Regions from separate parts of the Arthrobacter sp. SLBN-122 genome, predicted to be linked through region 3. Evidence: riboswitches for the same ligand, from Rfam matches in the RefSeq annotation. Region 3 holds a riboswitch; each other region holds the start of a gene.
What was found. Region 3 has a riboswitch for glycine ahead of FBY36_RS03955 (APC family permease). Riboswitches for the same ligand answer to the same signal wherever they lie in the genome.
Positions count from the first base shown of each region.

Region 1: linked by a shared signal. The riboswitch ahead of cycA (D-serine/D-alanine/glycine transporter) and the one ahead of FBY36_RS03955 (APC family permease) in region 3 are both predicted to bind glycine.
Region 2: linked by a shared signal. The riboswitch ahead of gcvP (aminomethyl-transferring glycine dehydrogenase) and the one ahead of FBY36_RS03955 (APC family permease) in region 3 are both predicted to bind glycine.

Region 1 covers NZ_VFMS01000001.1:2,402,407-2,406,945, forward strand. The annotation lists gene gcvP (aminomethyl-transferring glycine dehydrogenase) at 1-1,260, opposite strand, end outside; glycine riboswitch at 1,421-1,520, opposite strand; glycine riboswitch at 1,811-1,909, shown strand; glycine riboswitch at 1,910-2,004, shown strand; gene cycA (D-serine/D-alanine/glycine transporter) at 2,055-3,596, shown strand; gene FBY36_RS11235 (hypothetical protein) at 3,772-4,539, shown strand, end outside.
Region 2 covers NZ_VFMS01000001.1:2,780,827-2,785,365, reverse strand. The annotation lists gene gcvT (glycine cleavage system aminomethyltransferase GcvT) at 1-30, opposite strand, end outside; gene gcvP (aminomethyl-transferring glycine dehydrogenase) at 43-2,901, opposite strand; glycine riboswitch at 3,088-3,185, opposite strand; gene FBY36_RS12990 (TetR/AcrR family transcriptional regulator) at 3,280-3,816, opposite strand; gene FBY36_RS12985 (MFS transporter) at 3,902-4,539, shown strand, end outside.
Region 3 covers NZ_VFMS01000001.1:842,154-846,692, forward strand. The annotation lists gene FBY36_RS03945 (amino acid ABC transporter ATP-binding protein) at 1-200, shown strand, start outside; gene FBY36_RS03950 (alpha-hydroxy acid oxidase) at 224-1,399, shown strand; glycine riboswitch at 1,642-1,746, shown strand; gene FBY36_RS03955 (APC family permease) at 1,802-3,232, shown strand; gene FBY36_RS03960 (acetamidase/formamidase family protein) at 3,235-4,242, shown strand.

The DNA of each region.
Region 1 (4,539 bases), 1.6 Mb from region 3:
TACCGTGTCCGCGTCGATGAAGCGCAGGTTGATGCCGCGGGCTTCGGCTGCGGTGATCACCTTGGCGGCCTTGCCGGGAACGCGGACCGTAAGGGTATCGAAAAAGGAGGCACTGACCAGTTCGCGGCCCATGGAGGTGAGCGCGGTGGCCAGGACGCGGGCCTTGCCGTGGACCGCTTCGGCGATTGCCTTCAGCCCGTCCGGGCCGTGGTACACCGCGTAGAAGGAGGACACGATGGCCAGCAGCGCCTGGGCGGTGCAGATGTTGGAGGTGGCCTTCTCGCGGCGGATGTGCTGCTCGCGGGTCTGCAGGGCCAGACGGTAGGCGGGGGCGCCGGCGTTGTCCCTGGACACGCCCACAATCCTGCCGGGCAGGGTCCGTTCCATGCCCTTGCGGACAGCCATGTAAGCGGCGTGCGGCCCCCCAAAGAACAACGGCACGCCAAAACGCTGGGTGGAACCGACGGCGATGTCGGCGCCCTGCTCGCCCGGAGGGGTGATGAGGGTGAGGGCCAAAAGGTCCGCGGCCACGGTCACCAGCGCACCGCGGTCCTTGGCCTCGGCGATGACGGCGGACTGGTCCCAGACCCGGCCGGAGACACCGGGCTGCTGCAGCACCACCCCGTTGATGGCACCGTCAGGCAGTCCCTTGGACAATTCGGCGATTTCCACCTCGAAGCCGAGCGCCTCCGCACGGCCCAGCACGATGGCGATGGTCTGGGGGAGGCAATCGGCGTCGAGCACCGTCCTGCCGTCCTTGGCATCCTTGTTCTTGTTGGCCCTGCGCATCAGCAGCACGGCCTCAGCCACCGCCGTCGCCTCGTCGAGGAGGGAGGCGTTTGCCACGGGGAGGGCTGTCAGGTCCTGCACCATGGTCTGGAAGTTCAGCAGCGCCTCCAGCCGGCCCTGGGAAATCTCCGGCTGGTACGGGGTGTAAGCGGTGTACCAGGCCGGGGATTCAAGGATGTTGCGGCGGATCACCGGAGGCGTGACGGTGTCGTAGTAGCCCTGGCCGATCAGCTGGACCGCGGTCTTGTTCCGGCCGGCGATCCGGCGGAGTTCGGCCAGGACCTCCACCTCGCTGAGGGCGTCGGTCAGCCTGAGGGCAGTGTCCTGACGGATGGATGCGGGGACAGCCATGTCAACGAGGCCATCCACGCTGTCATAGCCCACGGCCTTGAGCATGGTGTCGACGTCGGCTTGGCGGCGCGCGCCGATATGGCGGTCAACAAACGATGTTGGATGCGGATGAATCGTCATGAGGAACTCCAGTTCTGGCCGGCCGAAGGTGGCACGGCGTGGGATGGGTTCCTCCCCGCTCTGTATTGGACCTGAGAGATTCCGCGTTGCCTGCTCTTGGCAGGGGGCCGCTTGCACCGTCGGTGAACCAGGCAGAAGCCCGGTTGCTTTCCAGAGTCGCCTCGCCATGACGGTACGTGGGCCTGAGAGATTCCTGGGGAGGATTTGCTCCTACGGCGCCTGCCCGGTGTTTCGCGGGAGGACTCTCCCGTCACAGCTCGAAAGGCTTATTAAAATGTGGGTGATTCGGCTCACAAGGTATCGGGATTAGCTGCCGGTGGCAAATCGGACGGCTGCCACAGGCGGATGCATCCGGCCCGTGACGCCCTTCTGTCCCGCTTGTGTCGGAGCAGGTTTGACTTTCGATGGTGACGGACACCACACTGAACCCCGGGATTGGCACCGCCGGTGGCCGGCTCAACGTATCCGGAGCGGCCCACCAGCCGGCGTCCATCCCAATGCATGACCCGCCGCGGCCCCCAGGGCTGCGGCTTCCAACTGAACACGCCTTCGACCTGCGGCGGGAGAGCCCTGCCCGGTACATTCAGCAGGCGCCGTAGGAGCAAACCCTCCCCAGGAAACTCTCAGGCCCACGTACCGCCGCGGACAGGCAACTCTGGAAAGCAGCCAGGCAAGTCCTGGCTCACCGACGGTGCAAGCGGCATGGGCTGCGGAAACTCTCAGGTTCACTACAGAGCGGGGAGGAATCAAATCTTTTGCGGTACCCAAGTGCCGCTTTATCGATGGAGTTCCTCATGGCGATTCATCCCCCCACGTCCAACGGCGAACCTGCGCGCAACGAAGCCGTAAACACGCCCGCCCGCAGCGAGCCACCCCACCTTGAACGGCAGCTCAGCAACCGCCACATCCAGCTCATCGCCATCGGCGGAGCGATCGGCACCGGCCTCTTCATGGGCTCCGGCAAGACCATCTCCGCCGCCGGCCCCTCCGTGATCTTCGTGTACATGATCATCGGCTTCATGCTCTTCTTCGTCATGCGGGCCATGGGCGAACTGCTGTTGAGCAACCTGAACTACAAGTCCTTCAGTGACTTTGCCGCCGACCTCCTGGGGCCGTGGGCCGGCTTCTTCACCGGCTGGACCTACTGGTTCTGCTGGGTGATCACCGGAATCGCGGACGTGATCGCGATTGCCGGCTACTCCAAGGAGCTCTGGCCGGGGCTTCCGCTGTGGATCCCGGGCCTGGCCACGGTGGGCATCCTGCTCCTGCTGAACCTCGCCACTGTCAAGGCTTTCGGCGAGACCGAGTTCTGGTTCGCCCTCATCAAGATCATCGCCATCGCTGCCCTCATCATCGTGGGCCTCTTCATGATTTTCACCGGGTTCCAGAGCGACGCGGGCACGGCAAGCTTCACCAACCTGTGGAGCCATGGCGGGTTCTTCCCCAACGAGTTCATGGGCTTCGTGGCCGGATTCCAGATCGCCGTGTTCGCCTTCGTGGGCATTGAGCTGGTGGGCACCACGGCAGCCGAGGCCAAGAACCCCGAGCGCACGCTGCCCAAGGCCATCAACGCCATCCCTGTCCGCGTGCTGCTGTTCTACGTCGGCGCGCTGGTCATCCTGATGGCGGTCACCCCGTGGACCCAGTTCGCCGCGGGCCACAGCCCCTTCATCGGCATGTTCTCCCTGGCCGGCCTCGGCGCCGCGGCCACAGTGGTCAACCTGGTGGTCCTCACCTCGGCCATGTCCTCCGCGAACTCCGGCATCTACTCCACCTCCCGCATGGTCTTCGGACTGGCCCAGGAAGGCGACGCCCCCGGCATGTTCGGCCGCCTGTCCACGAGGAAGGTGCCCAGCAACGCGCTGTTCCTGTCCTGCGTCCTGCTGCTGTCCGGCGTCGTACTCATGTATGCCGGCCAGGACGTTGGCAAGGCCTTCGAAATGGTGACCACCGTGTCCGCCGTCTGCTTCGTCTTCGTCTGGTCGATCATCCTGGCCAGCTACATCTCCTTCCGCCGCCGCCGGCCGCATCTGCACGCGGCGTCCAAGTTCAAGATGCCCGGTGGCATCCCCGCCGTGTGGGTGGTTTACGTGTTCTTCGCCTTCGTCCTGTGGGCCCTGACCACCCAGCCCGACACCCTCGTTGCACTGCTGGTGACCCCCATCTGGTTTGTCGTCCTTGGCGTGGCGTGGGCCATCCTGCGGCGCCGTCCCGCCCACCTGGCCCGCTTCGAGGTCTTCCAGGCTGAACTTCGGGCCGACCAGGCTGCCGCCGGGCACAACGGCGGCGTGGATTCCGGCGCGGCAGGGCATGATGTCCAGGAGGCCAGGAAGTAACGGCCGTCGGCGGGTTGCGGCGCAGGCGCTTGGCTTCAGTTGCCGAATCCTGCCGCCGCAGCCCGCCAGTCGTGAGCTGCAGACCGAAAAGTTCAGCATGCTTAGTGTTTGTCCACATAGGATGGAAAGAGCACGGCAGCCTACCCGCTGCAGGTCGATTTGAATGAAGGTGACCATGGCCCGGCGCAGCAACCCCGCAGTACGTATCGCACAGGAAACCGCCCACAGTGCAATGTTCGATTCCGAGGGCAAGCCAAAGCCCGGGGTCCACAACATGCTCCTGAAGGCGGTACAGATTCAGCGGCCCCTGGTGGTTGGCTACATCCGCCGGCTCCAGAAGAAGCATCCACGGGCCACCGCTGCCCAGCTGGCGGACATCGCAGAGCGCGACTACCTGCGTGCGGTCGCCGGCGGGGGTGCCTTGGTGGGTGCAACCGCCGTCGTCCCCGGTGTTGGAACCGTGGCGTCGCTGGGACTTTCCGCCGCCGCCACCGTCGGTTTCCTGGAAGCAACGGCCCTCTACGCCACCTCGCTGGCTGAACTCCACGGCATTCGCCTCACCAATCCGGAGAAGGCCGGCACCATGGTCATGGCCATCATGCTTGGCGAGGAGGGGACCGCCCTGCTGGGCACGCTCAGCGGCCAGGCATCCGGCGGCCCCAACAACACGTGGGGCAATGCACTCTCGAAGTCCATGGTGGTGCCCGGGTTCGGCAGCGTCCGGAAGCGGATCCAGCATGCCTTCCTCAAAAACCTGCTTAAGCGCCAGGGAACTGCGCTGTTCGGCAGGGCCCTCCCGTTCGGAATAGGTGCCGTGGTGGGTGGAGCCGGTAACCTCGTGATGGGCCGTGCGGTGGCCAAGAATGCCCGGGAAGCGTTCGGGCCAATGCCGGACACCATTCCCGGGGAGCTGACTGCCGCCGCCGGGCCGGACAACCTGACG
Region 2 (4,539 bases), 1.9 Mb from region 3:
GTCGTAAAGCGCGGTGTATTTCTCGGTCATTGGTGCCGGTCCTTAGTTTTCGAAGTCTTCCAGCGGCGGGCAGGAGCAGATCAGGTTCCGGTCGCCGGCGGCGCCGTCGATCCTGCCCACTGGCGGGAAGTACTTGTCCTGCTTGTGGTGGGCAGGGAAGGCGGCCTGCTCACGGGGGTACGCGCGGTCCCAGTCAGAGCTGACGACGGCGGCCGCCGTGTGGGGTGCGCGGCGTAAGGGTGAGTCCGCCACGGCAAAGTCGCCGTTGGCTACCTGGTCGATTTCCTTGCGGATGCTGACCATGGCCTCGATGAAGCGGTCGATCTCCGCCAGGTCCTCGGACTCGGTGGGCTCCACCATCAGGGTGCCCGCCACCGGGAACGAAAGGGTAGGGGCGTGGAAGCCGAAGTCGATCAGCCGCTTGGCCACATCCTCCGCGGTAACGCCGGTCTTCGCCGTGAGTTCGCGCAGGTCAAGGATGCATTCGTGGGCCACCAATCCGCCCTCTCCCGTGTACAGAACCGGGAAGTATTCGTTCAGGCGGGAGGCGACGTAGTTCGCTGCCAGCAGCGCGGACTTGGTGGCCTCGGTCAGGCCCTCGCCGCCCATCAACTTCACGTAGGCCCAGGAAATGGGCAGCACGCCCGCCGAGCCGAACCGGGACGCGGAAATCGCAACTCCATGCCCGTCCTCGTGGGCGGCCTTGTTCGCATCGCCGGGCATGAACGGGGCCAGGTGGGCCTTGGCGGCAACCGGTCCGACGCCGGGGCCGCCGCCGCCGTGCGGGATGCAGAAGGTCTTGTGCAGGTTCAGGTGCGACACGTCGCCGCCGAACTGGCCCGGCTGCGCAAGCCCCACGAGGGCGTTCAGGTTGGCCCCGTCGATGTAGACCTGGCCGCCTGCAGCATGCACGGCATCGCAGACCTCACGGACGTCCCCGTCATACACCCCGTGGGTGGACGGGTAGGTGATCATGATGCAGGACAGGACATCCTTGTGGGCCTCGATCTTGGCTGTGAGGTCATCGTGGTCGATCGTCCCGTCAGCGGCGGTGGCGACAACGACCACCTTCATTCCCGCGAGCACGGCGGACGCGGCGTTGGTGCCGTGTGCCGAGGCGGGAATCAGGCAGATGTTGCGCTGCTGGTCGCCGCGGGAGTGGTGGTAGCCGCGGATGGCCAGCAGGCCTGCGAGCTCGCCTTGGGAGCCGGCGTTGGGCTGGATGGACACCTGGTCGTAGCCGGTGATCGTGGTCAGGTCCGCCTCAAGGTCGGCAATGAGTTCACGCCAGCCTTCAGTCTGGGAGTCCGGGGCGAACGGGTGGATGGAAGCGAACTCCGGCCAGGAGATGGCCTCCATCTCCGCGGTGGCGTTCAGCTTCATGGTGCACGAGCCCAGCGGGATCATGGTGCGGTCCAGCGCCAAGTCCCGATCGGACAGGCGGCGGATGTAACGCAGCAGCTGGGTTTCGGACCGGTGGGTGTTGAACACAGGGTGCTGCAGGAAGTCGGAGGAACGCTCGACGGCGGCCTCCAGACCGAAGCCCTGGTCCTCACCCTGGTCGTCGGCAACCTTGGCGCCAAAGACATCGGCCACCTGGGCGACAATGGCCGGGGTCGTGGTTTCATCGAGGGCGATGCCGACGGTATCGGCGTCGACGCTGCGCAGGTTGATGCCCCGCGCCTCGGCGTCGGCAATGATGCCGGCAGCCCGTCCGGGCACCCGGACGGTCAGGGTGTCGAAAAAGCTCTTGTGCAGAACGTCAACGCCGGCAGCGGCAAGCGAGGCCGCCAGGGCACGGGCGTGGCCATGCGCCGTTTCGGCGATCGCCTTCAGTCCGTCCGGGCCGTGATACACCGCATAGAAGGAGGACACGATGGCCAAGAGCGCCTGGGCGGTGCAGATGTTGGACGTGGCCTTCTCGCGGCGGATGTGCTGCTCGCGGGTCTGCAGGGCCAGACGGTAGGCGGGAACGCCGGCGTCGTCCTTGGACACGCCCACCAGGCGGCCGGGAAGCGAGCGCTCCAGGCCCTTGCGGACAGCCATGTAGGCAGCGTGCGGGCCGCCGAAGAACAGCGGAACACCAAAGCGCTGGGCTGAGCCGACCGCGATGTCCGCGCCCTGCTCGCCCGGCGGGGTAATGAGCGTAAGTGCCAGCAGGTCCGCGGCCACGGTAACCAGCGCGCCACGCTCCTTCGCAGCGGCGATGACGGCGGACTGGTCCCAGACCCGGCCGGAAGCGCCGGGCTGCTGCAGCACCACGCCGTTGATGTCACCGTCGGGCAGGCCCTTGGAGAGATCGGCCACCTCCACCTCGAAGCCGAGCGCTTCTGCACGGCCCTTGACGATGGCGATGGTCTGCGGGAGCACGTCGATGTCCAGGACGGTCTTGCCGTCGGCCGCGGGCTTGGCCTTGTTGGCGCGGCGCATCAGCAGCACGGCCTCAGCCACCGCGGTTGCTTCGTCGAGCAGCGATGCGTTGGCAATGGGCAGCCCGACGAGGTCCTGCACCATGGTCTGGAAGTTCAGCAGGGCCTCAAGCCGGCCCTGGGAAATCTCGGGCTGGTAAGGGGTGTAGGCGGTGTACCAGGCCGGGGACTCGAGGATGTTGCGGCGGATCACCGGCGGAGTCACGGTATCGGAGTAGCCCTGGCCGATCAGCTGCACGGCCGTCTTGTTCTTCGCGGCCAGCTTCCGCAGCTCGGTGAGGACTTCAACCTCACTGAGGGCGTCCTGCAGGCGAAGCGCGGTGTCCTGGCGGATGACCTTGGGAACGGCCGTATCAACCAGGGAGTCGACCGAGTCGTAGCCTACGGCTTTGAGCATGGTGTCGACGTCGGCCTGGCGGCGCGCGCCGATATGGCGGTCTACGAAAGTGGTGGAGGCTGGGGTAACCGACACGAAGGAACTCCATTTACTCAGGCGGCGAAGGGTACGCCACAGCTATTCGGGTCCCTCCCCGCTCTGTATTGGACCTGAGAGTTTCCGCGTTGCCTGCCTGGACAGGACCCGCTTGCACCGTCGGTGAGCACAACAGTCCTTGCATTCCCAAAGGGTGGTGGACTGCCTGCTGCTTTCCAGAGGTGCCTCGCCGCGGCGGTACAGGGGCCTGCGAGATTCCTGGGGAGGATTTGCTCCAACGGCGCCTGCCTGTACTTCCGGCAGAACTCTCCCGCCGCAGATCAAAGGCTATTCATTTGTCGAACCATGAAGGCCGGTGACAGCCCTCACAACTCTCTATTGTCCTACGCCGCAGCCCCTCGCGGCAAATGACCGGAACTACCTCCGGAGCCGCTCCAAAGCGGCCAGGAGTTCCTCCACGTCGGCGGCCGCTCCCCCTGCCGGGGCGGGGGCAACGGACAGCATGGCGTTGAAGTACAGGCCGTCCCCCATGTAGAGGACTGCCTTGGCCAGGCCCGGCCCAACGTCGGCAGCTATCTCGTCCAGCCAGCGCTGCTGGATGGCCGCGAACCGGCGCCTTGTCTCTTCGTGGGCCACCTCTGCAAGCCGGGTGGCGGCCACGATGGCGCGGTCCAGCCGAGTATCGGCCCAGACGGAGGAACGGATGAAGTATGCCGCGGCGCCTTCAGCGGCAGCAGCCATCGCGTCGGCGTCTTCCCGGGCGAGGCCCTCCAGCCGGTCAAGCAGCACGGCGATGAGCGCTTCCTTGTTGGGAAAGTGGTAAAGGAGGCCGCCTTTGGACACCCCCGCCTTGCGGGCCACGGCATCAAGGGTGGCCGCGCGCTCCCCCACTTCGATCAGCAGGGACTCGAAGGCGTCAAGGACCGCGTCACGGGCAACAGGCTTTCGGGGCATGCCTTCCATCATGCCTTCCACCAGGCAGGAAAACGGAAATTCCTACCATTCCAAACTATACCGTCTGGACGGTATAGTTATTCCCATGACCGCTTCCATCAAGAGTTCCGCGTCCCCGCAGGCGCCCAGCACCTCCACTCGCTCCCCGTGGCGGGACTGGCTGGCGCTGGGGCTGCTGATGTTCCCGGTACTGCTGGTGGCGGTGGACAACACGGCGCTGACGTTCGCACTGCCCGCCATCGCACGCGCCTTGGAACCCAGCGGCGTGCAGCTGCTGTGGATCGTTGACGCCTACCCACTGGTACTCGCCGGGCTGCTGGTATCGATGGGTAGCCTGGGCGATCGGATCGGGCGGCGGAGGCTGCTGATCCTTGGCAGCATCGGCTTCGCCGGACTGTCCGTTGCCACCGCTTTTGCACCGGCGCCGGAGTGGCTTATCGCCGGCCGCGCCGCCCTGGGGTTCTTCGGGGCCATGCTGATGCCTTCCACGCTGTCGCTGATCCGCAACATCTTCCCGGAGCCCAACCGCCGGAGGCTGGCCGTGGCCATCTGGGCTGCCGGCTTCTCCGGCGGCGCGGCGCTGGGTCCGATCGTCGGCGGATGGCTGGTGGAGCACTTCTGGTGGGGCGCCGTCTTCCTGGTGGCGGTCCCGCTCATGCTCCCCCTTCTGGCCTTTGGCCCGGCCGTCATCCCCGAATCGAAGGATCCGGCGCCCGGCAAGGT
Region 3 (4,539 bases):
TGCTGGACGTGATGCGCAAGCTCGCGGACGGCGGGATGACCATGATCGTGGTGACCCACGAGATCGGCTTCGCCCGCGAAGTTGGCGACCACCTGATCTTCATGGACGGCGGCGGCATCGTGGAGCAGGGCGACCCACGGACTGTCCTGAGCGACCCCCAGCATGAGCGCACCAAACAATTCCTGGCGAAAGTAATTTAGACCTTCACATTGGAGCAGGACTCTTGAAAAACAAATGGATTGTCAGCGTTGAGGACTACCGCAAGGCCTCCCGCAAGCAGCTTCCGAAAATGATTTCGGACTATTTGGAGGGCGGCGCGCTGGACGAAACCACCATGCGCGCCAATGAAGACCGTTTCGATGCCCTGATGCTTCGCCAGCGGTCCATGGTGGACCTGCGGGGTCTGAACACGTCCACCACCGTGCTGGGCCATTCCCTGGCGATGCCCCTGATGGTGGCACCCATGGGAATGCTCACCATCTTCCACCCGGGTTCGGATCCTGCCGTCGCCAGGGCCGCGGTCAGGGCAGGGTCGATCTTCATCCACAGCGCCTGGGCCGGCTGCTCACTCGAAGAGGTGGCCAAGGTGGCGCCGAACAATCTGTGGGCGCAGATCGCGTTCTGGAAGGATCCGGCGGAAACTGCCAGCTACATCAACCGGGCACGTGCTGTGGGGGTTGAGACGCTGGTGGTGGCAGGCGATGTGGGGTCTTCCAGCAAGCGGGAGCGGGACCTGCACCATGGCCTGTCCATGCCGCCGCGCCCGCCGGTCGCGGACTACTTCAATGCCGCCACCCGCCCCGTCTGGCTGTGGCGGTGGCTAACCGGCCGGAAGATGACGTACGGGAACTACCAGATCAACGGCCGCCCGCTGCGCATGGACGAGATGAACAACTGGATGGCGTCCAACAAGAACCCGGGCGCCAGCTGGGAGGACTTCGCCAGGCTGCGCTCCGAGTGGAAGGGGAACCTGGTGATCAAGGGCATCATGGACGCCGAGGACGCAGCCCGGGCGGTGGATGAGGGGGCGGACGGCATTTTCGTCTCCAACCACGGCGGCCGGCAGTTCGACTCCCAGCCCGCCACCATCGACGTGCTGCCGTCCATTGTTGAGGCAGTGGGCGGACGGGCGGAGATTTATCTCGACGGCGGCGTGCGGCGTGGCCACGACATGGTCAAGGCAGTGGCGCTGGGCGCCAAAGCTGTACTTGCCGGACGTCCGTTCGCCTACGCCCTAGCCACTGGCGGGGAACCGGCGGTGGACCGGGTATTCGGCATCCTCCAGGAGGAGTTCAAGGGGGCCATGGGATTTGTCGGCAAGGCTTCGGTCGCCGACCTGAACAGCAGCATCTTCGCGAAGACGAGCCCAGCCTCCTTACCGGAGAGCCTGCTCGTCTAAAACCGGCACGACAAACTGCCCGTCTCTCACCTGAGGGGCGGGCAGTTCGGCGTCCCGGATCCTTCTGAGGGGGAGTCGGAATCGTATGTTGCCTTAGCGTTTCCTATAGGATATGTTACTCAGGTCACAACGAATTACCGCCCTTGACGCATGGCGGGAGAGCTTTCCGGAACATCAACCCGCGGAAAGCGCCGTAGGAGCAAATCCTCCCCAGGAATCTCTCAGGCCCCGCACCGCCATGGTTAGGCAACTCTGGAAAGAGTCCCAGTTCAGCTGGATGACTCGCCGACGGTGCAACCGGAACCTGTTCCGGGAATCTCTCAGGCCAAAAAAACAGAGCGGGGAGGACACCCAACATATTCCGGCGCTCCCCCGCGCCCTCCACACCCTTGGAGATTCTCTATGTCCACCACACCTGCCGGGACGGCATCACCTGGCATTGAACAGTTTGGGTACACCCAGGAACTGAAAAGGACACTCACCTTCAGTGACCTGATGATCTACGGATTGATCTTCATGGTCCCCATCGCCCCGTTCGCCATTTTCGGCGGCGTCTTCCACGACTCCGGCGGAATGGCCCCGCTTGCCTACATCGTGGCCCTCTTCGCCATGATGTTTTCGGCCAATTCGTATGCCCAGATGGCCCAGGCGTTCCCCATGTCGGGCTCCGTCTACACGTATGTCGGCCGTGGCATCGGAAAGCCGGTCGGCTTCGTGGCCGGCTGGATGATCCTGCTCGATTACCTCCTCATCCCCTGCCTGCTGTACTTAGCTGCAGCCATCGCCATGAACGGCATCATCCCCGACCTGCCCGTGTGGGTATGGCTGGTGGCCTTCGTCGTGCTGAACACGGTGATCAACTACATGGGCATCCAGTTCACCGCCAAGGTCAACAAGATCATGCTGGTCCTGGAACTCGTGGTACTGGCCATCTTCCTGGTCGTCGGCCTTGTGGCTTTGGCCCAGGGCAAGGGCCGCGGTTTCAGCTTTGACGCCTTCTTCAACTCCAGCACCTTCTCGCTCCCGTTGCTCTTTGGCGCGGCGTCGATCGCTGTACTGTCTTTCCTCGGCTTCGACGGGATTTCCACGCTGGCGGAGGAAAACAGCGGCAGCAGCAAGTCCCTGGGCCGGTCCATGATCGCCGCGCTTGCCATGGTGGGTGTGCTGTTCGTGGTCCAGACCTGGGTTGCTTCCATGCTCGTCGAGGACCCCGCAGGCCTCCTCGAGAACGGCGACCCCGCCGGAACCGCCTTCTATGAGGCGGCAGCCAACGCCGGTGGCCCCTTCATGTTCGTCCTCACTGCGGCGGCAACCGCCGTCGCTTGGGGCTTCGCCAACGCACTGGTGGCCCAGGCGGCCACGTCCCGCCTCCTGTTCGCGATGGCCCGGGACCGGCAGCTGCCCCGTTTCCTGAGCAAGATCAGCGCAAAGCACCGCGTCCCTGTCAACGCAACCTTCGTCGTCGCGATCATCTCGCTGGTGCTCGGCATCTACCTCACCATCCTGCCCGACGGGCTGGTGGCCATCTCGGCACTGGTGAACTTCGGAGCGCTCACCGCCTTCCTGGTCCTCAATGTCGCAGTCATCTGGTGGTTCATCTTCAAGCTGAAGTCCCGCCGCTGGTTCGTCCACCTCGTCTTTCCCCTGGCGGGGGTCCTGATCCTGGCGTCGGTGATCTACAACGCGCGTACGGGTGCCCAGCTGCTCGGCCTGTTGTGGCTGGTGGTAGGGATCGCCGTCGCCGCAGTCCTGTACAAGACTGGGCGGATGGGCGGCAGGGAAGTACCGGTTACGACGGCGGCAGGGGAACCTGAAGCAGTGGAGGTCAAGTAGAGATGGTTGTTCACAAACTGGCACCACAGCCGGGCGAATACTCCTACGTGTTCGGCGGCCGGGAGCGGATGGTCAGCATCCGCCCGGGTGACATCGTGGAGGTCAGCACCGAGGATTGCTTCGGCGGCCGGGTCACCTCCCCGGACCAGCTCCCCAGCGACGTGGTGCCCTTCAACGAGATGAACCCGGTCTCCGGTCCCATCGAGGTGGAGGGCGCGGAACCCGGCGACATGCTGGCAGTGCATTTCGTGTCGATCGTGCCGGCCAGGAAGTACGCCGTGTCCTGCGTACTCCCCCGGTTCGGCGCCCTGGCGGCCACCCATGAAACGGCGACGTTGAACGAGCCGCTGGAGGAGCGCGTCTGGTTCTACGACATTGACCTGGAGAGCTGGAGCGCCACGTTCCGGGCACGGAACTCGGACTTCCGGCTGCAACTGCCGCTGGACCCGATGCACGGGACAGTAGGCGTGGCTCCCGCCGGTGGGGAGGTGCGCCTGGTCATGACGCCGTCCACGCACGGCGGGAACATGGACACTCCGGAAGCCCGCGCCGGCACCACGCTGTACCTGCCGGTCAACGTTGCGGGAGCCATGCTGTCCCTCGGCGACGGCCATGCCCGCCAGGGTGAGGGCGAAGTGTGCGGAACCGGCCTGGAATCGGCGATGAACTCGGTGATCGCAGTGGACCTGATCAAGGAGGGCGCCGCTGCCTGGCCGCGGCTGGAGAACGACGAGTACATCATGAGCACGGGGTCCACCCGCCCGCTTGAGGATGCGTACCGGATCAGCCAGAAGGACCTCATTGCGTGGACCTCGGACCTGACCGGCATGGACCTGCTGGACTCCTACCAGCTGGTCAGCCAGATGGGCCTGGCCCCGGCAGCGAATGTCTGCGACCCGAATTACACGATGGTGGCGAAGCTGCCCAAGTGGACGCTGCAGGGCGCCCAGGCGTACGGCGGCGCCCACAGCCGCCTGCGGAAGGCAGCTGAGGACTACAGGTCGCGGTAGCCGGTATTACTGGAGGAGCGCTGCGGGCCTGGATTCAGGCGGGCAGCGCTCCTTTTTCGTCGGGCGGCAACACATATAAGCGCGGCCTGCGAAATCTGCGCCGACCTTGATGCATTCTTGACCGAATCCGGGCACATCCTTGAGGTATTCCCGCCAAAGTGATGCGTGAAGGACGGGAGCGCATCCTTGATGCACCTGGGTACTGGGTCCCAGTCGACCGCGCCTGCGTCGGATCAAACCGATGGTCTCAGACGCCTGGCGGCGCTAAGCAATGGCGCCGCCAGGCAACCAATCCAC